Loktanella sp. M215: one gene and its partner. The protein of the gene in region 1 interacts with the protein of each later gene in a pairwise test. Links are inferred from orthologs where the notes say so. Each region holds a gene or a part of one and is shown on either strand. Other genes may lie near its edges. The genes, in order: tsaE and rlmB.

Evidence for each region.
Region 2: the proteins of tsaE (region 1) and rlmB interact in binary tests that used the Escherichia coli proteins (3 or more experiments, as listed by UniProt). The link is inferred for Loktanella sp. M215 from one-to-one orthologs.

The regions. Positions count from the first base shown.
Region 1 is NZ_WMEA01000001.1:983,644-994,659, forward strand. The notes cover bases 3,547-6,371. They hold tsaE (tRNA (adenosine(37)-N6)-threonylcarbamoyltransferase complex ATPase subunit type 1 TsaE), read left to right. Parts: upstream 3,547-4,637; coding sequence 4,638-5,105; downstream 5,106-6,371. Other genes in these bases: GLR48_RS04780 (PAS-domain containing protein), read left to right, coding at 3,547-4,597; GLR48_RS04790 (aminoglycoside phosphotransferase family protein), read left to right, coding at 5,098-6,048; GLR48_RS04795 (nucleotidyltransferase family protein), read left to right, coding at 6,045-6,371. In the rest of the region: GLR48_RS04760 (HD family hydrolase), read left to right, coding at 1-218; GLR48_RS04765 (ActR/PrrA/RegA family redox response regulator transcription factor), read right to left, coding at 219-770; GLR48_RS04770 (SCO family protein), read right to left, coding at 821-1,426; sensor histidine kinase RegB, read left to right, coding at 1,526-2,917; more of GLR48_RS04780, read left to right, coding at 2,984-3,546; more of GLR48_RS04795, read left to right, coding at 6,372-6,728; double-strand break repair protein AddB, read left to right, coding at 6,721-9,657; double-strand break repair helicase AddA, read left to right, coding at 9,654-11,016. UniProt on the Escherichia coli protein: Required for the formation of a threonylcarbamoyl group on adenosine at position 37 (t(6)A37) in tRNAs that read codons beginning with adenine.
Region 2 is NZ_WMEA01000001.1:2,129,989-2,140,924, reverse strand. What follows is about bases 5,208-7,952. They hold rlmB (23S rRNA (guanosine(2251)-2'-O)-methyltransferase RlmB), read right to left. Parts: upstream 7,098-7,952; coding sequence 6,318-7,097; downstream 5,208-6,317. Other genes in these bases: GLR48_RS10440 (S-(hydroxymethyl)glutathione dehydrogenase/class III alcohol dehydrogenase), read right to left, coding at 7,549-7,952; GLR48_RS10455 (CoA-binding protein), read right to left, coding at 5,613-6,089; GLR48_RS10460 (phosphoribosyl-ATP diphosphatase), read left to right, coding at 5,208-5,514. In the rest of the region: imidazole glycerol phosphate synthase subunit HisH, read left to right, coding at 1-74; GLR48_RS10495 (alpha/beta fold hydrolase), read right to left, coding at 166-987; GLR48_RS10490 (glutaminase), read left to right, coding at 1,073-1,984; GLR48_RS10485 (transglycosylase SLT domain-containing protein), read left to right, coding at 2,129-2,611; GLR48_RS10480 (DUF2147 domain-containing protein), read right to left, coding at 2,682-3,074; hisA (1-(5-phosphoribosyl)-5-[(5-phosphoribosylamino)methylideneamino]imidazole-4-carboxamide isomerase), read left to right, coding at 3,203-3,919; GLR48_RS10470 (DUF302 domain-containing protein), read right to left, coding at 3,916-4,356; imidazole glycerol phosphate synthase subunit HisF, read left to right, coding at 4,445-5,206; more of GLR48_RS10460, read left to right, coding at 5,203-5,207; more of GLR48_RS10440, read right to left, coding at 7,953-8,661; GLR48_RS10435 (I78 family peptidase inhibitor), read left to right, coding at 8,766-9,047; GLR48_RS10430 (I78 family peptidase inhibitor), read left to right, coding at 9,038-9,358; GLR48_RS10425 (DUF2794 domain-containing protein), read left to right, coding at 9,579-9,920; GLR48_RS10420 (C40 family peptidase), read right to left, coding at 10,004-10,855; GLR48_RS10415 (leucyl aminopeptidase family protein), read right to left, coding at 10,852-10,936. UniProt on the Escherichia coli protein: Specifically methylates the ribose of guanosine 2251 in 23S rRNA.

The DNA of each region.
Region 1 (11,016 bases):
TGCCGGTGAAAGTGAAGCGGCAGATCAAGGCCGCCGACAAGGTGTCCGCCTGGCTGGAGGCGGTGCAGATCGCTGGGTTTTCCAAGGCCGAGGCCGACCGCTTGTTCGGCAAGCAGGATGCGGCGCTGGTTGATACACTGGCGATCGCGCTGCGTCCGCCTGTCATGGTGCGACAGGATTACACAGCCCGACACGTGGCACTGCTGGCGCAGATGTGATTACTTCGGGCTGCGCTTGGCCAGAATGCGCTGCAGGGTCCGCCGGTGCATGTTCAGACGCCGCGCCGTTTCACTGACGTTGCGCTCGCACAGCTCGTAGACGCGCTGGATATGTTCCCACCGCACGCGGTCCGCGCTCATCGGGTTGTCGGGGGGCGGCGGCAGTTCGTCCTTGCGGGCGAGAAGGGCGTTGGTGACGTCGGTGGCGTCGGCGGGCTTGGCCAGATAATCGGTCGCACCGATCTTGACGGCCGCGACGGCCGTTGCAATGGCGCCGTAACCGGTCAGCACGACGATCCGCGCATCCGGGCGCCGTTCGCGCAGCAGTTCGACGACGTCCAGACCGTTGCCGTCTTCCAGCCGCAGATCGACCACGGCGTAGGCCGGGGGCCGCGCGGTGGCGATCGCCCGGCCTGCCGCGACGGATTCCGCGGTTTCCACGTCGAATCCGCGTTTTTCCATGGCCTTGGCCAGCCGCTTGACGAAAGCCTCGTCATCATCGACCAGTAGCAGCGTCTTGTCCGGGCCGAGGTCGAGGGACTCTTGATCCATTGAATTGTCCTTCAGGTATTTGATCTGAATTAGGGTTTACCGGCGCGGCGTCAACTGGCGTCGATCGCGCAGGCGACCTGGTCCGCCACCTGTTGCGGCGTATCCTCGCGGCGGAAGAACGTGGCGAAGCCTGTGCCGGGCATCATCAGGTAGGTGAAGACCGAATGGTTCATCAGATAATAGTCAGGATCGTCGTCGCCGCGCCCATAGACGACGCGATACGCCGCGGCCGCCTGCTTGATCTGCGCGGCACTGCCGGTCAGCCCGATCATCTTGTCAGAGAAGTTCTTGACGTAGTCCTGCATCACCTCTGGCGTGTCGCGGGCGGGGTCGATGGTGATGAAGATCGGCGTGGCACTATATCCCTCGTCCGCGAGGATATCCACGGCGGCGGCGTTGCGCGCGTTGTCGATCGGGCAGACGTCGGGGCAGAAGCTGTAGCCGAAATAAACCAGCGTGGGTTCGGTGATGACATCGGCATCGGTCACCGTCTGACCGGCAACGTTGACCAGCGTGAACGGCCCGCCGATGGCGCCACCCGCAACGGCCCCGTTGAAGCATTGCGCGACATCGCCACGACCCAGCGTCACAAGATAGGTCACGCCGACAACGGCAACCGTCGCAAGGCCGGCGAGCAGTGCAATCAGGCGGGTCATCGATCTTATCCTTTTTAAAGCGCCGCATTGATCGCGCATCGCGGCGTCCGTAACAATGGGGCACGCGCGCACATCCCCTTGATGCCAGGACACCACACCATGACGCCGGATGACCTTGACGCCCTGCAGGACCGGGAACGCAGCAACTGGGTTCGGCTGCGCACCCTGCTGATCCTGCGCTGGTTCGCCATCGGCGGTCAGATCGTGGCGATCCTTGTCGCGACGCGGCTTTACGACCTGCGCATGGACGCGGGGCCACCGGCGATCACCATCGGGGCCGCCATCCTCGCCAATCTGGTCAGCAGCTTCGTCTATCCGGAAAACAAGCGGCTGTCGGAGCGTGAGGCGAGTGCCATGATGGCCTTCGACATCGTGCAGCTGACGTTGCTGCTGTATCTGACGGGCGGGCTGAACAATCCCTTTGCCCTGCTGATCCTCGCGCCCGTGACGATTGCAGCCACCGTTCTGCACCTGATGAGCTTCATCGCACTGGGGCTGCTTGCGATCGCGATGATCTCGGTCATTGGAACCGTGGCGGTGCCGCTACAGATGGCAGATGGCACGCTGCTGCTGCTGCCGCCGCTGTTTCATTTCGGGTTCTGGGTCTCGCTTGTGATCGGGGTGGTCTTTCTCGGCATCTACGCCCGTCAGGTCACGACCGAGATGAACGCGATGGGCGACGCCTTGCTGGCGACGCAGCTGGCCCTGGCCCGAGAGCAGAAACTGACCGACCTTGGCGGTGTCGTCGCCGCTGCGGCGCACGAACTTGGCACGCCGCTGGCGACGATCAAGCTGGTCAGCAACGAGTTACTGGAGGATCTGGCCGACCAGCCAGAGCTGCGCGAGGATGCCCTGCTGATCCGCACACAGGCCGACCGGTGTCGCGATATCCTTCATTCCATGGGTCGCGCGGGAAAGGACGATCTGCATCTGCGCACGGCCCCGCTGGAAACCGTCGTGCGCGAATCCGCAGAGCCGCACGTGCAACGCGGCCGCGAGGTGGCGTTCGACATCGCGCCGGAACCGGGCTGCAGTCGCGCGCAGCCGGTGATTTCGCGGCGCCCGGAAATCATTCACGGATTGCGCAACCTGATCCAGAATGCCGTCGATTTTTCCGAAACGCGGGTCGAGATCGACGTGAACTGGACCGATACGCAGGTCTTCGTGCGGATCGCGGACGATGGCCACGGGTTCCCGCAATCGGTGATCGGGCGTATCGGCGATCCGTTCGTGCGGCGCCGCCGCGGATCGCTCGATGGTCTGCGACGGCCGGGGTACGAGGGGATGGGTTTGGGCCTGTTCATCGCCAAGACGCTGCTGGAGCGATCCGGCGCGCAGCTGTCCTTTGCAAACGGGCCACGCAGGGGGGCCCGTGCCGACGGGATCGTGGAGGGGGCCATCGTGACCGTGACCTGGCCGATGAAGCAGCTGGTACGCAGCGCTGCGGGCACCTATCCCCCATTGGGAAAAAACCAACCAATTTTGGAATGATTCAGGATTGTTAAACTGGTGTTAACTTCAACTCTTGATTGTCAACGCAGGACAGGCAGGAGAATCATGGTAATGTTAACGCTGGAAATGGTGAGATTTGCTGCAGCCGGGGGCCTCGTTGCCACTGGACTGGCCTGTGCGGCGCAGACGTTCCTGTCAGTCATCCGCATACCGCGTCGCCGCGAAAACGCGGGGCTGCCGGAACTTGCGACACCCGTGTTCCTGTTTCAGGACGACAGTCTGGTCGATGCGTCCGCCAGCGGCGCCGCCCTGATCGCCGAAGCGGCCAAGGACAGAAGCGAGCGCGACGCCCTTGTTCACGTGCTGCACCGCCAGTTTCCCGATCTGCGCAACAGTCTGGATGATCTGCGGACCGGTGACCGGATCAGCCTGCAATCGGTGGTCGATCCCAGTCTGAAGGTCATTCTGACGCGTGACGATGGCCTGACGCGGATCAGTCTTGTCGCGGACGGCGACAGCCGGTCCGCGGCCCAGACCTGCGGCGATCTGGAACGGGCATCGATGCTGGAAGAGTTGAACCTGATGCGGCTGATCGTGCGTGACACGCCGCAACTGATCTGGCGCGAGGATCCTCAGGGCCATCTGATCTGGGCCAATGCGGCCTATCTGTCCTACGCAGACCGCATGATGCCCGACGGAGAGCGCCGCGGGCAGATCTGGCCGGGCGAGCGGCTGTTTGCGGATATCCACCCCCCCTTGCCCACCGATCCGCGCACGTTTGAAGGACGCCACGCCCTGCAACTACCTGGCGAAAAGGCAGAGCACTGGTTCGAGGTGACCGCAGTGCCGCAGGACGGGTCCGTCATCTATTTCGCGATCGATGCGAATTCCACGGTCAGGGCCGAACGCGCGCAGCACGATTTTCAGCAGACCCTTGCCAAGACGTTCGCACATCTGTCGACCGGCCTTGCGATCTTCAACAAGAAGCGGCAGCTGGCGATGTTCAATCCCGCCTTGCTGGACATGACCGGCCTGCCCTTCGCCTTCATGTCGCAGCGGCCCAGCCTCGACCGCGTGCTGGACCGCCTGCGCGAAATGCGCAGGCTGCCCGAACCCAAGAACTACATCACATGGCGCGAACAGTTTTCAGCGCTGGAGGCTGCGGCCCAGAACGGCACCTATTCCGAACGCTGGGACATGCCGGACGGGCAGACCTTTCGCGTCACCGGACGCCCGCATCCCGATGGCGCACTGGCCTTTCTGTTCGAGGACATCAGCGCAGAGGTGTCGCTGACCCGCCGTTTCCGGTCCGAGATCGAAACTGGGCAGGCGGTGCTGGACGCCCTGCCGGATGCGATCGCCGTTTTCTCGTCCAGCAACACGCTGACCATGACGAACGCCGCCTATGACCGCATGTGGCAGACGGAAAGTGATCCGCAAATCCAGACCCACGATTTGCGGTCGGCCTTGCGGATGTGGAAATCTCAGGCGGCGCCGACGGCCCTGTGGCGCGAGGTCGAGGATTTCGGTCGCCTGCGTCAGGATCGGCCGATCGTGCGCGACCAGTTGGTTCTGCACTCCGGGCGCCGGATGGATTGCGAGATTACGGCCATCAGCGGCGGCATGACAATGATCCGTTTTTCAGCCAGTACAGAGCGGTTGAGAGCGCCGCAGCGGCCCCGACTGACGTCGAGCGAGGACCGCCTGGCCACCGGCTGATTTGCCTTGCAGCGCGAAATGCTTCTTCTAGTCTGCCCGCATGTCCCTGCGATTTGCTTGCATCCATCTGGCTGACGAGGCCGCCACCACCGCTGTGGCTAGGCAGATCGCGCCACGGTTGCGGGCTGGCGACACGCTGTTGCTGGAGGGTCCGATCGGTGCCGGCAAGACAACCTTTGCGCGCGCCCTGATCCGCGCCCGGCTGGGCCAGCCCGAGGAGGACGTGCCTTCGCCGACCTTTACGCTGGTGCAGACCTATCACGCCAATGATGTCGAGATCTGGCACTGCGATCTGTATCGGCTGCTGGACAGTCAGGATGTGCTGGAACTTGGCCTCGACGATGCCTTTGCGACCGCCATCTGCCTGATCGAATGGCCGGATCGGCTGGGTGCCGACCGGCCTGCGGATGCATTGGTCTGCGCATTTGCGGCAAGTGCCGATCATCACAGCCTGTCGTTAACAGGTGCCGCCGCGTGGCAATCCCGGTTAGACGATCTGCATGACTGACCGGGATGCGCAGTGTCGGGCGTTTCTGAACGGGACGCGCTGGCAATCCTGGCCGGGTGCACCTCTGGCTGGCGATGCCTCGGCGCGCCGCTATGTTCGCCTGACAGGACCAGCGGGCGAACGTGCCATCCTGATGGACGCGGATCCCGCGTTGGGCGAACAGGTGGCGCCCTTTGTCCGTATCGCCGAATGGCTGCTGGCGCAGGGCCTGTCGGCCCCGCGCATCCTGCACCACGCCATGGCAGACGGTTTCCTGCTGCTTGACGATCTGGGCCCCGATACCATCGCCGTGGCGGCAGCTTCCGGGTCAGAGGATGACCTTTACGACGCGGCCGTCGATGTGCTGATCGCACTGGATGCCGCCCCGCCGCCGGACGGGCTGACGCGGATGGTACCGCAGGTCGGCGCGGACATGGTCGCGATCGTGGCAGAGACCTATCACCCCGGCGATCCCGGCCCGCTGGTTGCGGCGACGCACGACGCCCTGTTGCGGCTGGCGCCGCAGGCGGACCGGATCGCCTTGCGCGATTACCATGCGGAAAACCTGATCTGGCGACCGGAGCGCGCAGGCCTCGACCGGGTCGGCCTGCTGGATTTTCAGGATGCTTTCATCGCACCGCGCGGCTACGACCTCGCCTCTTTGTTGCGCGATATCCGCAGGCCGGTGGCAGAGGCGCAGGTGACCCGGCAGACGGCGCGTTTCGCAGCGGCGACACAGACCGATCCGGTCGCGCTGTCGGCGCAACTGGCCGCGCTGGGCGCCCAGCGCAACCTGAGGATCCTCGGGGTCTTTGCCCGTCTGGTGCAGCGCGGCAAATCGCGGTACGCGGCATATCTGCCTGTTGTCTGGGACACCTTGCTGCGCGATCTGGCACATCCTGACCTGCGCGATCTGCGCGAGGTCGTGATGACGACATTGCCACCACCACAGGACCGCCGATGACCGCCCCGTTTCCCGTCATGCTTTTTGCCGCCGGACGCGGCACCCGGATGGCCCCGCTGACCGACAGCAGGCCAAAGCCGCTGATTACGGTGGGCGGCCGCACGTTGCTGGATCATGCGCTGGATCTGACGCGGGTGGGTTGCGTCAGCCGCCGCGTCGCGAATGTCGCTTATCTGGGCGACATGGTGCGGCTTCATCTGGCGGGACGCGGTGTCGCGATTTCGGTCGAGGATCCGGTGCTGGAAACCGGCGGCGGCCTGCGGCATGCCCTGCCGCTGCTGGGCCACGACCCGGTGATGACGCTGAACACCGACGCGGTCTGGAAAGGCCCCAATCCGCTGGCGGTTCTGGCGGATGCCTGGCGACCGGAGATGGAGGCGCTGCTGCTGCTGGTCCCGCCCGTGCAGGTCAAGGGTCACACCGGCCCCGGGGATTTCAGCATCGGTCCCGACGGACGGCTGACCCGGGCCCCGGACCTGATCTATACCGGCGCGCAGATCATCCGGACGGGCCGATTGAGAGAGATCGATGCGGATGTGTTCTCGCTCAATATCCTGTGGACCATGATGGCACAGACCGAGGGTCTTTACGGTGTGACCTATGCGGGCCAGTGGTGCGATGTCGGTCGGCCCGACAGCATTCCCGTTGCCGAAGCCATGCTGCAGACCGCCGATGTTTGAACCCACATCCAGCCCACGCGTCTTTGGCCTGCCGCCGGGGGCCGATTTTGCAGCGTCTTTTGTCGCGGGCCTGACCGCACGCAGCGACGACCTGACGGGGGTGCGGATCTTCGTCAACGCGCCCCGGATGATGCGGCAGATACAGGCGGCCTTTGACAAAGGTCCGGCCCGTTTGCTGCCGCGTATCCAGCCAGTGACCGCGTTAGCATTAGAGGGTATGATGGCGGGCCTCGCGGCACCGGTGTCGCCCCTGCGGCGGCGGCTGGAACTGTCGCGGGCCGTCCATCGCCTGATGGAGGCGGCACCGGAACTGGCGCCCCGCAGCGCCCTTTACGATCTGTCGGACAGCCTTGCCGCGTTGATGGACGAAATGCACGGCGAGGGCGTCGACCCTGCGCGCCTGACCGCGCTGGACGTCAGCGACCAGTCGGGCCACTGGCAACGATCGCTGCGGTTCCTGACCATTCTGCAACCCTATTTCGAGGCGGGGCGCGATGCACCCGACGTGGCCGCGCGGCAGCGCATGGTCGTGACGGCCCTGATCGACCGCTGGCAGACGCAGCCACCCACCGGCCCGGTGATCGTTGCGGGGTCCACCGGATCGCGCGGCGCGACGGGTCTGCTGATGCAGGCCGTGGCGCGGCTGCCGCAAGGGGCCTTGGTGCTGCCGGGATTTGACCATGACATGCCGCAGGCGGTCTGGGACGGGATGGAGGCGGATCCGCCGCAAGAAGATCATCCGCAATACCGGTTTGCCCACCTGATGCGCGCCCTTGATCTGCGGGCGCGCGACGTTGCGCCCTGGACCACGGCAAACGCCCCTGCCCCGGCGCGCAACCGGTTGATCTCGTTGTCCTTGCGGCCTGCCCCCGTCACGGATCAGTGGCGCAGTGAGGGTGCGACGCTCGGCGATCTGCGCGCGGCGACGGACCGTGTAGATCTGGTCGAGACCGACAGCCCGCGGGCCGAGGCAGAGACCATTGCCCTGCGTTTGCGGCAAGCCGCCGCTGCGGGTCAGACCGCCGCGCTGATCAGCCCTGACCGGATGTTGACGCGGCAGGTGGCAGCCGCCCTCGACCGCTGGCAAATTCGGCCGGACGACAGCGCGGGCCTGCCGCTGGCCCTGTCGGCGCCGGGTCGGTTGCTGACCCACGTGGTGCGCGCGATGGGTCAACCCGTGACGGCCGAGACACTGCTGGTCATGCTGAAGCACCCGCTGACCCACACCGGCAGCGCGCAGCGTAATCAGCACCTGCTGTGGACCAGAGAGCTGGAGCTGAACCTGCGCCGCCATGGTCCACCGTTCATCGACGCCGGAACCGTCACCGCATGGGTCGCCAAGCGCGACAAGCCGGACGATGACCTGACCGCTTGGGCTGCATGGGTCGGGCGTGTCGTGGCGCTGCTGGATCACGATGGCACGCTGCCCATCGCAGCACATCTGGACAGGCACATTGCCGCGACCGAGGCGCTGGCCGCCGGGCCGACCGGTACCACAAGCGGAGAGTTGTTTCTGCAGGCTCCCGGTCGCGCGGCCAAGGGCGTCTGCGATGCACTGGCCCGCGACGCGGATGCGGGTGGCGAGATGGACCTGCGCGACTATGCGGCGCTGTTCACGGCGCTTCTGGCCGACGCGCCCGGCATCAACAGTCCCGAAGCGACCGATCCCCGCATCCTGATCTGGGGCACGCTGGAGGCGCGGGTGGGCGGCGCCGATCTGGTGATCCTTGGCGGATTGAACGACGGTGTCTGGCCCGGCACGCCAAAGCCCGATCCGTGGCTGAACCGCGCGCTGCGCCAGCAGGCCGGGCTGCTGCTGCCGGAACGGCAGATCGGGCTGTCCGCGCATGACTATCAGCAGGCAGCCTGCGCGCCCGCCGTGATGATCACCCGGTCCCGCCGCAGCGCCGACGCGGAAACCGTGCCGTCGCGCTGGGTGAACCGGCTGATCAACCTGATGCAGGGCCTGCCGGACCAGCACGGACCCGAGGCGCTGGACGCGATGCGCGCGCGGGGGGCGGGTTGGATCGCGCGCGCCGCTGCGATCTCTGCCCCGGCGGCACAGGTCGCGCGGGCGCCGCGGCCTGCCCCCTGCCCGCCCGAGGCGGCACGCCCGCGCGACATTTCCGTCACGCAGATCAAGACGCTCTACCGTGATCCTTACGCGATCTATGCGCAAAAGGTGCTGCGGCTGCGCGCCCTTGATCCGGTGTCGGCGGATGCGGATGCCCCGATGAAGGGGACGGTGTTTCACGAAATCCTGGAAAGGTTCATCGCCCAGCGCCCGGATGCCAGCGACCCGGCCGCCGTGGCGCAGTTTCTGGCCGTGGCCGATGCCGTGCTGACAGAGCACTGCCCCTGGCCCACGGTGCGCCTGCAATGGATGACGCAGCTGGAAAGCCTCGCCCCCGGTTTTCTGGCGGATGAAGCGCTGCGCCAAGAAGCCGGACAGATGCTGGCGCTGGAAGCCTGGGGCGACATCACCGTGGCCGGCCCCGACATGCGCCTGACCTGCAAGGCCGACCGGATGGACGAAACGCCGGACGGGCAGACGCTGATCTATGATTACAAGACCGGCGCGATACCGACAGTCAAGCAGCAGGCGCGGTTCGACAAGCAGTTGCTGCTGGAGGCGGCGATGGTCGAACGCGGTGCGTTCAAGGCGGTCGGCACACAGCCTGTCGCCGGGGCCGCCTTCATCGGGTTCAACGCGGCGATGAAGACGGTGCCTGCGCCGCTGGAGGATCACCCGCCCGCCCGCGTCTGGTCTGAACTGACCGATTTTCTGACGATGACCCGGCAGTCCGACTGGGGCTATGTCGCGCGCCGCGCACCGGCGACGACGACCTACGACAGCTTTTACGACCACCTGTCGCGCTACGGCGAATGGACCGACGCCGACCCGGCCCGCCGCGAGGTGCTGGAATGATCCGCAACGACGCCACCCGCAATCAGGTCGCCGCCGCCGATCCGACCCTGTCGACATGGCTGTCCGCCAACGCGGGGTCCGGCAAGACCCGCGTGCTGACCGACCGCGTGGCGCGCCTGCTGCTGGAAGGCGTGTCGCCGCAGAACGTGCTGTGCCTGACCTACACCAAGGCCGCCGCCGCCGAGATGCAGAACCGCCTGTTCAAGCGGCTGGGCGCCTGGGCGATGCAGGACGACGGGTCGCTGCGTCAGGAGTTGGCCGAACTGGGCGTGGAGGGCGTCATCGCCCCCGAAAAGCTGTCCGCCGCACGCCGCCTGTTCGCCCGCGCGATCGAGACGCCGGGTGGGCTGAAAATCCAGACGATCCATTCGTTCTGCGCCGGTATCCTGCGGCGCTTCCCGCTGGAGGCCGGGGTCAGCCCCAATTTCCGCGAGATCGAGGACCGGTCGGCCGCGCTGATGCGCGCCGAGGTGCTGGACCGGATCGCCGCCGGGTCACAATCGGCGCTGCTGGCCGACGTGTTGCGTTACTTCGGTGGCGGAGAGTTGGACAAGCTGGTGCGCGAAGTGGCCGGGCGCGCCAATGACTTTGCCCGGCCTGTCGATGTGGCGGCGCTACGCGAGGCGCTCGATATTGCACCGGGGCGCACGATGGACGCGCTTTTGTCAGAGGTTTTCGATGCCGACACGACCGAGATCATCCGTGACCTGATCTTGGCCTGCCGGACCGGCGGCGTGAACGACAACAAGGCGGCGGACAAGCTGGCGGGCGTGAATCTGACTGCCCCCGGCGCTGGCGATCTGGCCATTCTGGAGAGTGTCTTTCTGTTCGGTGAGACGGCCAAGGATCCCTTCGGGCCGAAATTTGACAGTTTCCCCACGAAGGGCGTCCGCACCGCCCACCCCGACCTGACCGATGCGCTGGCAGGTCTGATGGAAACGGTCGCAGCCCTGCGCGGCGATCGTCTGGCGTTGATGGCCTTCGATCGCAGCGTGGCACTGCACCGCTTTGCCCATGTCTTCGTGCGCGATTACGACGCGCAGAAGACGGCGCTGGGCGTGCTGGATTTCGACGACCTGATCGGCAAGGCCCGGCAGTTGCTGACGGACAAGGCGGTGGCGGCCTGGGTGCTGTTCCGCCTGGATGGGGGCATCGACCATCTGCTGGTGGACGAAGCGCAGGATACCTCGCCCGCGCAATGGGCCGTCGTGCAGCACCTGACCCGCGAGTTCGTCAGCGGCGAAGGCGCGCGGGATGCGCGGCGCACGGTTTTCGTCGTCGGTGACAAGAAGCAGTCGATCTATTCGTTCCAGGGCGCCGATCCGGCAGAGTTCGACCGGATGCGCGATTATTTCGATA
Region 2 (10,936 bases), 1.1 Mb from region 1 along the record:
CTCAGTTCCATCCGGAAAAGAGCCAAGCGGCAGGCTTGCGGCTGATCGCCAATTTCCTGGGCTGGCGACCGTAGGGATCGGATCGCTGCGCGATCCGATCCGCCGGGGGCGCTGCCCCCGGACCCCCGAAGTATTTTTAACCAGAAGAAGGGGCGAGCGTGCCACTCAGCCCTTGAGGAAGGCCAGCATGTCGTCGACCAGTTGGTCCTTGTGGGTGGCGGTCAGGGCGTGGGGGGCGCCGTCATAGACCTTGTAGCTGGCGCCTGAGATCATCTTGGCGGCCTTGGCGCCCGCACCCTCGATCGGAACGATCTTGTCGGCATCGCCGTGTACGACCAGCGTCGGCACCTTGAAATGGGCCATGTCCGGGCGGAAGTCCGTCGTGCCGAAGGCCGTGACGCAGTCGATCGTGGCCTTAGGGCTGCCCATCATCGCCATGCCCCACATCCAGTGGCGCGCGGCGTCTGACACACCGCCCTTGTCCGTGCCTTCGCCAGTGAAGTCCTTGAAGAACGCCTGCAAAAACCCCTGACGGTCGTCGCGCAGCCCCGCCTTCATGTCGGAAAAGACCGATGCATCGACGCCCTCGGGGTTGTCGTCGGTCTTTTCCATGTAGGGCGCCACCGACGAGATCAGCATGGCCTTCGCCACGTTCTTGCCCGCGTGGCGCGACATGTAGCGGCTGACCTCGCCGCCGCCCATCGAGAAGCCCGCGATCACCGCATCCTTCAGGTCCAGCGCCGCGATCACGTCGGCCAGATCGTCAGACAGCGTGTCGTAATCGTAACCGGCAAAGGGCTGGTCCGACCGGCCAAAGCCGCGGCGGTCGTAGGACACGACGCGGTAGCCCGCCTCGGCCAGTTTCACCGACTGGTATTCCCAGCTGTCGGCGTTCAGCGGCCAGCCATGGATAAGCACAACGGGCTGCCCCTGCCCCCAGTCATTGACGTAAAGCCTTGTTCCGTCGCGGGTTTCGATCATTGGCATGGTCTGTCCTTTCGGTCATTGTCTGTCGCGGGATCAACCGCACGGCGCGGGCCGGGGTTCCATCACACATCCGGTGGAGAGAGCTATGGACATCGCGGCGATCCTTGATGACATCGGCGCCACCATGGCGCGCGCGACCGACCGCGGCACCGTCGCGCGCTACATCCCGCAACTGGCTCGCGTCGATCCGCGGCACTTCGGCATGGCGGTCGCCCTGCCCGACGGGCAGGTCTTTACCACCGGCGATGCGGGCGTTCCCTTTTCGATCCAGAGCATCAGCAAGGTCTTCACCCTCGCCTTGGCACTGGGGCGGCTCGGCGACCAGATCTGGGCCCGCGTGGGCCGCGAACCCTCGGGCCAAGCCTTCAATTCGATCCTGCAGCTGGAGCATGAACTCGGAATCCCGCGCAATCCCTTCATCAACGCCGGGGCCATCGTGACGACCGACGCGGCCCTTGCCGGTCACGCGCCGCGCGAATTTCTGGCGGAACTGCTGCTGTTCATCCGCGCCGCGGCCGGCGACGACGACATCCACATCAACGACAGAATTGCCGCGTCTGAACAGGCGACCGGCGATCTGAACCGGGCGCTGGCCTATTTCATGGCCGCCCACGGCAATATGGTGAACCCGGTGGAAATGACGCTGGGCGCCTACTTTCATCAATGCGCTGTTGACATGACCTGCGTGCAGCTGGCCCGCTCCGCCCTGTTCCTGACCGGAGCCCCCGGTGCGCCGGGTCTGGTCTCGGCGGCGCGGCGCAGGCGAATCAACGCGATGATGATGCTGTGCGGGCACTACGACGCCTCTGGCGATTTCGCCTACCGCGTTGGTCTGCCGGGAAAAAGCGGCGTGGGCGGCGGAATCATGGTTGTCGCACCGGGCCGCGCGGGCATCGCCGTCTGGTCGCCGGGCCTGAACGCGCAGGGCAATTCCAAGCTCGGCACCGAATCGGTCGAGATGCTGGCCCGCGCCACCGGCTGGTCGGTCTTCGACTAGGCGGGTCCGCGCATCCACTGGCGACATCTCGCCGACGTTTTTCCACCTTGTTTACGCAAGACGCTGCGGCAGTCTAAGCCCGTCACAGGTTCAACAGTGACGGATGACGGCAAAATGCGGCAGATGCTTCGCGGAACGTGTGTGATGATGTCATTGGTGGGCCTGTCGGCCTGCATGAATGTAACCGCTCCGCCAGAGGCCATGTCCTTCGCCGCGATGGCCCCCAAGGCCCCGGCCGTCGACCTGACGATCCCGATGCACGCCGGCGAGACGCGCGAACTGCGGGCCCTGATCCAGAAATACGCCGCCCTCTACGACGTGCCCGAAAGCCTGCTGCACCGCGTCATCATCCGCGAAAGCGGCCACAACCCCGCCGCCCGCAACGGCCCCTACTACGGTCTGATGCAGATCCTGCCCGCCACCGCCCGCGGTATGGGCTTCAAGGGTGACAACAACGACCTGCTGGATGCGGAAACCAACCTGAAATACGCGGGCAAATACCTGCGCGGGGCTTGGCTGCTGTCGGACGGGTCCGAAGCGACCGCCGTGAAATGGTACAGCCAGGGCTACTACTACGAGGCCAAGCGCCGCGGCATGCTGGTGCAGACCGGCCTGCGCAAGGCCTGACGGCGCGTTCCCGACTTTCGACGCACACGCAAACGTCCCGCGCCTCAGGCGCGGGACGTTTGCGTTTCAATCACTTGACGCGCGCCCAATCCTGGCTGGCGCAGAACAACCCGCCCGCCACGCAGCCCTGCAGCCGCAGCGCATTGCCGCTGACCTGCATCTTGCCGATGTAGGTCTTGCCGTTCGACGGACGGTAAACCTGCCCCGCGTAGGTGCCGTCGCCCTTGGGCGCCATGCCGATGACGATCTGGCGGCCGATGTTTTCCGACTGATAGGGCGTGCCATCCGCCTTGTAGGTATTGACGATCGTGCCGCAGACCGCACCGGCACAGGGCGTCATGCTGACATGGGCAAAGGCGCCGTCGTCCACCTCGGTCTGCCAGGTGCCGATGGCGGCGTCCTGTGCCGTAGCGGCGCTGGCAAAGGTTGCGGCCAGCAAGGCCGCGATCAGACGTGTCATCATTGGGTCTCCTCCCCTTGAAACTGCGTGCACCTTGGCGCACCTGCGTTTGCGATCAAGTCTGACGCCACGTCGGTTGCTTTTCCCTTAAGCATTGCGCACAAGACCGCAAAACCGCCGGAGACCTGCTCATGATCCTCTACCCCGCAATCGACCTGAAGGACGGTCAGGCCGTGCGCCTCGTCCACGGTGAAATGGACCAGGCCACGGTCTTCAACGACGACCCCGCCGCACAGGCGCAGGTCTTCGTCGATGCGGGCTGCCAGTGGCTGCACCTCGTCGACCTGAACGGCGCCTTTGCCGGCACGCCCGTCAACGCCGCCCCGGTCGAGGCGATCCTGAAACGCTGCAAGGTGCCCACGCAACTCGGCGGCGGCATCCGCGACATGGCCACGATCGAACGCTGGCTGACGCTGGGCCTCACCCGCGTGATTCTCGGCACGGTCGCGGTCGAGGATCCGGCCCTCGTGCGGCAGGCCGCCCGCGCCTTCCCCGGTCAGGTCGCCGTCGGCCTCGATGCACGCAACGGCCGCGTCGCCACCCGTGGCTGGGCCGAGGAGACGGACATCATGGTCACTGACCTCGCAAAATCCTTCGAGGACGCAGGCATCGCCGCGATCATCTACACCGACATCCTGCGCGACGGCGCGATGAAGGGGCCGAACATCGCGGCCACCGCCGACCTTGCGCAGGCAGTGGAGATTCCGGTGATCGCCTCAGGCGGCGTGTCTTCCTTGGCCGACCTTACCGCGCTCCGCGACACCGGTGTCATCGCCGGCGCGATCTCGGGCCGCGCCCTCTACGACGGCGCACTCGACCTGCGCGCCGCCCTCGCCGCCTTGGCCTAGTCGGCCACCGCCGCGTCGGTCAACTTCTCCAGCGCCGCGTCGATCTGCGCGCGGTAGGGTGCATCTTCGGGGATGTCCAACCCCGCAAACAAGGTTGCGGTGTCGGCCCAGACGACCTGCGTGGCGCCCGCGGCATCTGCCATCACCTCGACCCGCAGCGGCAGCACCAGCCCGGCCGTCGTGTCATCCGCAATCGCCTGCGACCCCAGCGCCGGGTTGCCAAAGATCAGCAGCTGCGCCTCTGGCAATTCGAACCCCGCATCGGCCCCACCCGCCTCGTGATCGACGACGGCAAAGACCGTGGCCCCCGCCCCGGTCACAGCCGCCATCAATGCGGTCATCGTCTCGTCGACGGTCTTGGGGCTCGGTTTCATATGCACCTCGGCCATGGTAGGCCCCGCCAGCAGCATCGCCGCCATCATCGTGGTCTTGAACATCTTGCAAACTCCTTCTTTTGCGCCCCAACCCAAGGTGCCCCGCGGATGTTCCCTTCCCTCGCCGCGCAATCCGGCCTAAAAGGCCGCCATGCTCAAGACCCGCATCATCCCCTGCCTCGACGTCGCAAACGGCCGCGTGGTCAAAGGCGTCAACTTCGTCGGCCTGCGTGACGCGGGCGACCCGGTGGACGCCGCCATCGCCTACAATGCCGCGGGTGCTGACGAGCTTTGCTTTCTCGACATCATGGCGACCGAGGAAAACCGCGGCACGATGTTCGACCTCGCTACGCGTACGGCAGAGGCCTGCTTCATGCCGCTGACCATCGGCGGCGGCGTGCGCACCCACCACGACGTCCGCGCCCTGCTGCTCGCGGGCGCCGATAAGGTCAGCTTCAATTCCGCCGCCGTCGCCAACCCCGACGTGGTGACAGAGGCCGCCCTGCGCTTCGGCTCGCAATGTATTGTCGTCGCCATCGACGCCAAGACCGTGGCCCCCGGCCGGTGGGAGATCTTTACCCACGGCGGCCGGCGGGCCACCGGCATCGACGCCGTGGAATTTGCCCGGACGGTGGTGGAAAAGGGCGCGGGAGAGATCCTGCTCACCGCAATGGACAACGACGGCGTGCAGACCGGCTACAACATCCCCCTGACCCGCGCCGTGGCCGACGCGGTCGACGTGCCCGTCATCGCCTCCGGCGGGGCCGGCACCCTCGATCATCTGGTCGAAGGCGTGACCCAAGGCCACGCCAGCGCCGTGCTCGCCGCCTCGATCTTTCACTTCGGCACCTTCACGATTCCCCAGGCCAAGCAGCACATGGCCGACGCCGGCATCCCCATGAGGCTTGCATGACCCTCGACGACCTCGCAGCCACCATCGCCGCCCGCAAGGACGCCGACCCCGACACCAGCTGGACAGCGAAACTGCTGGCCAAAGGCCCCGCCAAATGCGCCGAAAAATTCGGCGAAGAAGCGATCGAGGCGATCATCGAGGCCGTCCGCGGCGACAAGGCCGCCCTCACGTCAGAGGCCGCCGACACCCTCTACCACCTGCTGGTGATGCTCACCGCCTGCGACGTCCCCCTGTCCGACGTCATGGCCGAACTCGCCCGCCGCCAAGGCACATCCGGCCTCGCCGAAAAGGCCGCCCGCCAGCCCTGACCGGTCCACTTCTTCTGGTCAAAAATACTTCGGAGGTCTGGAGGCCGCGCCTCCAGTCGGCCCGCAGGGCCGATCGCACGTCCCCCCGCGCCCCGCCGTCACGTCAGCCGCGACGAAATAACCCCGGTATTGAACCCACCCATCCGCAACTCGCCGAACAGCCGCTGATACTCGATCTTCGGACAGCGATCCTGCACCACCGTGACACCCCGCGCGCGGGCCACCGCAGCCGCCGCATCGTGGCGCACCCCCAGCTGCAACCAGATCACGTCCAGCCCGGGCCAGCGCGCCAGCGCCTCCTCCACGATCCCCGGCACCGCATCCGACCGGCGGAACACATCCACCATGTCGACATCAATGGGGACATCGGCCAGCGTGGCATACACGCGCGCGCCCAGCAGATCCTGCCCCGCCAGTCCGGGGTTCACCGGCACGATCCGATACCCCTTCAACTGCAGATAGCGGGCCACGAAATAGCTGGGCCGGACCGGATTGGCCGAGACACCGACAATGGCCACGGTCTTCACCCGGTTCAGGATCGCCTTCAATGCTGCGTCGGGTATGGCATCGCTCATGACCCAACCCTCAAACGAAAAAACGCCCGGGTCAAGCCCGGGCGCAAAGGTGTGGAACGAGGGATATGTCTGCGGGCAGGTCCGGTTCCGCAAACCTGCTCTGTGTTATCAGATGGGGCCACCAGCGCCCCGCCACCAGTGCCCCTCGCAACCCTGTGAAGGGCGCGTCCAAGGTCGGGCGGGCGGGCGTCGCGGCCACAGGCCGCGCGGTGGCCCGGCCAGACCCGACTACTCGGCCCGTGCCGCGTAAAGCGCCACCGCCGCCGCGTTCGACACGTTCAACGACCCGAACCCGCCCGCAGCCCCGATCCGCACCAGCGCGTCGCAGGTGGCCAGGCTCTTCTCGCGCAGGCCCGGTCCCTCGGCGCCCATGACCAGCGCCACGGGACGGTCCCGCTTGCCCTCCACCGCCTGCGCAATCGTCATCTCGGCCTCGCCATCGAGGCCCAGCACGAGGTATCCCATACCCTGCAACTGCGTCATCGCATCCGCCAGATTGCGCACCCGCAGATAAGGCTGCCGCTCCAGCGCGCCGGACGCCGTCTTGGCCAGTGCGCCAGTCTCGGGCGCCGCATGCCGCTGCACGGCCACCACGGCCCGCGCGCCAAAGACCTCGGCCGACCGCAGGATCGCGCCCACGTTGTGCGGGTCGGTCACCCGGTCCAGCAGCACGATGCGCGCAGGCGTCGGCCCATCACCCAGTGCGATGTCCTCAAGGCTGCCCCAGTCCAGCGGCTTCACCTCCAGCGCGGCCCCTTGGTGCACCGACCCCGGGTCGATGGGTGCTGCGAACTTGCGCGGATCGCTGATCTCTGGCTCCAACCCGGACCCCGCGACCGCGTCCTCCAGCTTGTCCAGTGCGTTGCGCGTCACCACCAGCCGCAGCTTCACGCGCTTGGGGTTCAGCAGCGCGTCGCGCACCGCATGCAGGCCGAACAGCCAGATCGTCTCCGACGCGGCCATCCGTTTGGCCTGTTCCTTTTCGATCACCCACTTCGGCTTTTGCATCTGACATCCCCTGACTGTTGCCCCCCGTTACAGGATATCCATGCCCCTGTGAAGCAACCGCCAGATCTGCCGCGTTTTGCGTTTGGCGCCCGCCTTTTTGCGGTTGACGCCCCCCGCCCCCACAGCTATTTCGCCTCTCAGTGGGCGACAGGCCGCAAGGTGTGGCAGGAGACTGTAACTCTCTCGCGGAGACGCACGCCTGGTTCGATTCCAGGGTCGCCCACCACTAATTTTCCTCTTCTTACCATGCCGGTCTCAGGCATCACTGCGGCGCAGAGCCTGCGCTGTCGCGGCCCCCTTCTTCTGGTTGAAAATACTTCGGGGGATTGGGGGCTGGCCCCCAAGGCCGACGGTCCGTCGAAAGACCAAAGAGCCCTTTTTGCGGGCGCCGCGCGCCAAAAAGGCCCGGTCGCAGGGACCGGGCCTCTCATGTCGCAACGCTGTCGTCGGCTCAGTAGATGACGACGCCGCGGATGCTTTCGCCGCTGTGCATCAGATCAAAGCCCTTGTTGATGTCGTCGAGCGGCATCGTGTGGGTGATCATCGGGTCGATCTCGATCTTGCCCTGCATGTACCAGTCCACGATCTTGGGCACGTCCGTCCGGCCGCGCGCACCGCCGAAGGCCGTGCCGCGCCAGCTGCGCCCGGTCACCAGCTGGAACGGCCGGGTGCTGATCTCGGCGCCCGCGGGGGCCACGCCGATGATGATGCTCTCGCCCCAGCCCTTGTGCGCCGATTCGAGCGCCGTGCGCATGACCTGCACGTTGCCCGTGGCGTCGAATGTATAATCCGCGCCGCCGCCCGTCAGCTCGACCAGGTGGCCGACGAGGTCGCCCTTGACCTCTTTGGGGTTCACGAAATCGGTCATGCCGAAGCGTTTGCCCATCGCAACCTTGTCGGGGTTGATGTCGACGCCGACGATCTGCGACGCCCCCGCCATCCGCAGGCCCTGGATCACGTTCAGACCGATGCCGCCCAGACCGAAGACGATGGCGCGCGACCCGTATTCCACCTTGGCCGTGTTGATCACCGCACCGATGCCCGTCGTCACACCGCAGCCGATGTAGCAGACCTTGTCGAAGGGCGCGTCGTCGCGGATCTTGGCCAGGCTGATTTCGGGCAGGACCGTGTGGTTGGCGAAGGTCGAACAGCCCATGTAATGCAGGATCGGCGTGCCATCGAGCATGCTGAACCGGCTGGTCCCGTCCGGCATCACGCCCGCCCCTTGGGTCGTGCGGATCTTCTGGCAGAGGTTCGTCTTGGGGTTCAGGCAATACTCGCACTCGCGGCACTCGGGCGTATAAAGCGGGATCACGTGATCGCCGGGCTTGAGGCTGGTCACCCCCTCGCCCACCTCCAGCACGACGCCGGCGCCTTCGTGGCCCAGGATCGCGGGGAAGGCACCTTCGGGATCATCGCCGGACAGGGTGAAGGCGTCGGTGTGGCACAGGCCGGTCGCCTTGATCTCGACCAGCACCTCGCCGGCCTTCGGCCCCTCCAGGTTCACCTCCATCACTTCGAGCGGATGTCCGGCCTTCAGGGCCACGGCTGCACGGGTTCGCATGGATTCACCTCTTGTCAGAATTTCGGCGCCAAGGTCGGGGAAAATACGCCGGACCGCAAGCCCGGTGCTTGCAAACCCCTGCCCGGTCGCGGCAAGATGACGCCATGAAACAATATATATCCCTGTTTATCCTGCCGCTGCTTGCAGCCTGTGCGTCCCCGAACGTGGACGGCGCGTCCACGCCGCAACGTGGCGGTGGCGATGCCTGCAACGCCTCGGCCTATGCGGGTGATGTCGGCCAGTCGATGGGCACCGCACGGTTCCCCGCAAACACCGAGATGCGACTGATCAATCCCGGCGAGATGGTGACGCAAGAGTTCGTGCCAACCCGGCTGAACGTCGAAGTGGACCGTGCCGGACGGATCGTGGCGATCACATGCGGCTGATCGCACTTGCCCCCCTGCTGCTGGCTTCGGCCTGCGCCAGTGGTCCCGTCGTGCGCAGCGATGCGGGCCGCGCGCCGCAGGCGGTCGACGTGAGTGCCGTGCCGTCCGGTGCGGGGGTCGAGAATTCCTGCGGGGCGCGGCGGCAGATCAGCCTGCTGGGCAAGGATGCCACGGTGCTGGAGAAGGTGCTGATCATGGGTCCGGTGCAGGTGCTGCGGCCGGAAAGCATCGCTGCACAGGATTTTCAGCCGGACCGGATCAACTTCATCATCGGGCCGGACAACAGGATCACGCAGATCACCTGTGGCTGACCTTGCGGGGTCGGTAGAGGGGAGAGAGAGACATGCAAGGCACCGACGTCACGCACTGGGTGGGGGCTTTCACGCGCGACGCCGGCTTGCCTTGCAATACAACTGGTTTAGTCCGCCCGCGTGACGCAAAGATGGGCGCTTTGCGGCCTGTGCTGGATCGTTTCGTGGCGAAATCGGGGCGGCGTCTTGATTTGGCGCGGGCAGTGCGCAACTCTGAGGCATGACGATTCAAACGCCTCCGCCTTTTGTTGCCACGTCCGATGACCGCGTGTCGTTCCATCGCACCGAACTGGGGCCGATCCTGACGCTTTATGGGCGGATGGTCGCGGCGGGCGAGTGGCGCGATTACGGGATTTCAGCGCTGCGCGATCTGGCGGTGTTCAGCGTGTTCCGCAGGACGGCCGAGAACCCGCTGTACCGGATCGAAAAGCGGCCCAAGCTGCGGATGAAGCAGGGGCAATATGCGGTCGTCAGCATGGACGGGCAGATTTTGAAGCGGGGCAATGACCTTGCCGCGGTGCTGCGCGTGCTGGAGCGGAAGCTGATCCGGCCGGTGGACTGACACCGGGCGACAGAGGATTACATTACAGAACCAAAATGTTTCGCATGCGATACATATTATGTAATCTTTAACAGTATCTTAACTCAGATTGACAAACCTTCTACGCGGCGGCGGGAGGTGACTTCGCTGTTTTCCACGGTGCGGATGCGCAGGATCGCGTTGGCGAGGGGTTCGTAGGTGACGGCCATGGCGTTGCCGTTGGCGTGGATCATCGTGGCGGCGTCCACCATCATGCCGACGTGGCCGGGCCAGAAGATCAGGTCGCCGCGTTGCAGATCGGCGTCGGGGGCGAGGGCTTCGCCCAGGGCCGCCTCTTGCAGGTCGGCGTCGCCGGGACAGGGGATGTCGCAGGCGTGCAGCGCGGCGGCGACCAGGCCGGAGCAGTCGAGGCCGCGGGTCGAGTTGCCGCCCCAGAGATAGGGCACGCCGAAGTGCAGCTGTGCGATCGTCGCGGGGCTGGTGAAGGGACGGTCGAGGGGGCGGAGGTGCTTTTTCGGGATGAAGCCCTGCGGTGTTTCGAAGAAATGACGCCGTTCGTCCAGCACGCGGACCCGCGCACCGAAGGGCAGTTGCAGGACGTCTGGGGATTTCAGGTCGTCGTCCGCATAGGCGTGGGTGGCGAAGGTGCCGACGCGGTGGGTGGGCACCACGTCCGCGGTCAGCCGGTCCGAGGGCACGTAGCCCACGTAGCCGTCGTGGCCGTGCACGAAGGACCAGCCGTCGCGATCCTCCAGCACGCTGACGTCCGCGCCCAGCAGAAGCTGGCGGTCGCGGCGCCCGTCGGGGGCGGTCATCAGGTCGGTGACGGGATGCGTCAGGGTCGCGGGGGTGCCGTCGACCAGCGTGAGGCCGTCCACCTGCCCCGCGAGGGTCCGGTGGGCGACGCGGGCATTGGCGGGCCAGAGGCGGCGGTCTTTTGTCGTGGCGGCGGTCACAGCTTCAGCAGGTCGGGCAGTGCGGCGAGGATCGCGCGAGCGCCCATGCCGACGCCGCCCTTGGGGCGGGCGGGTTTTGCG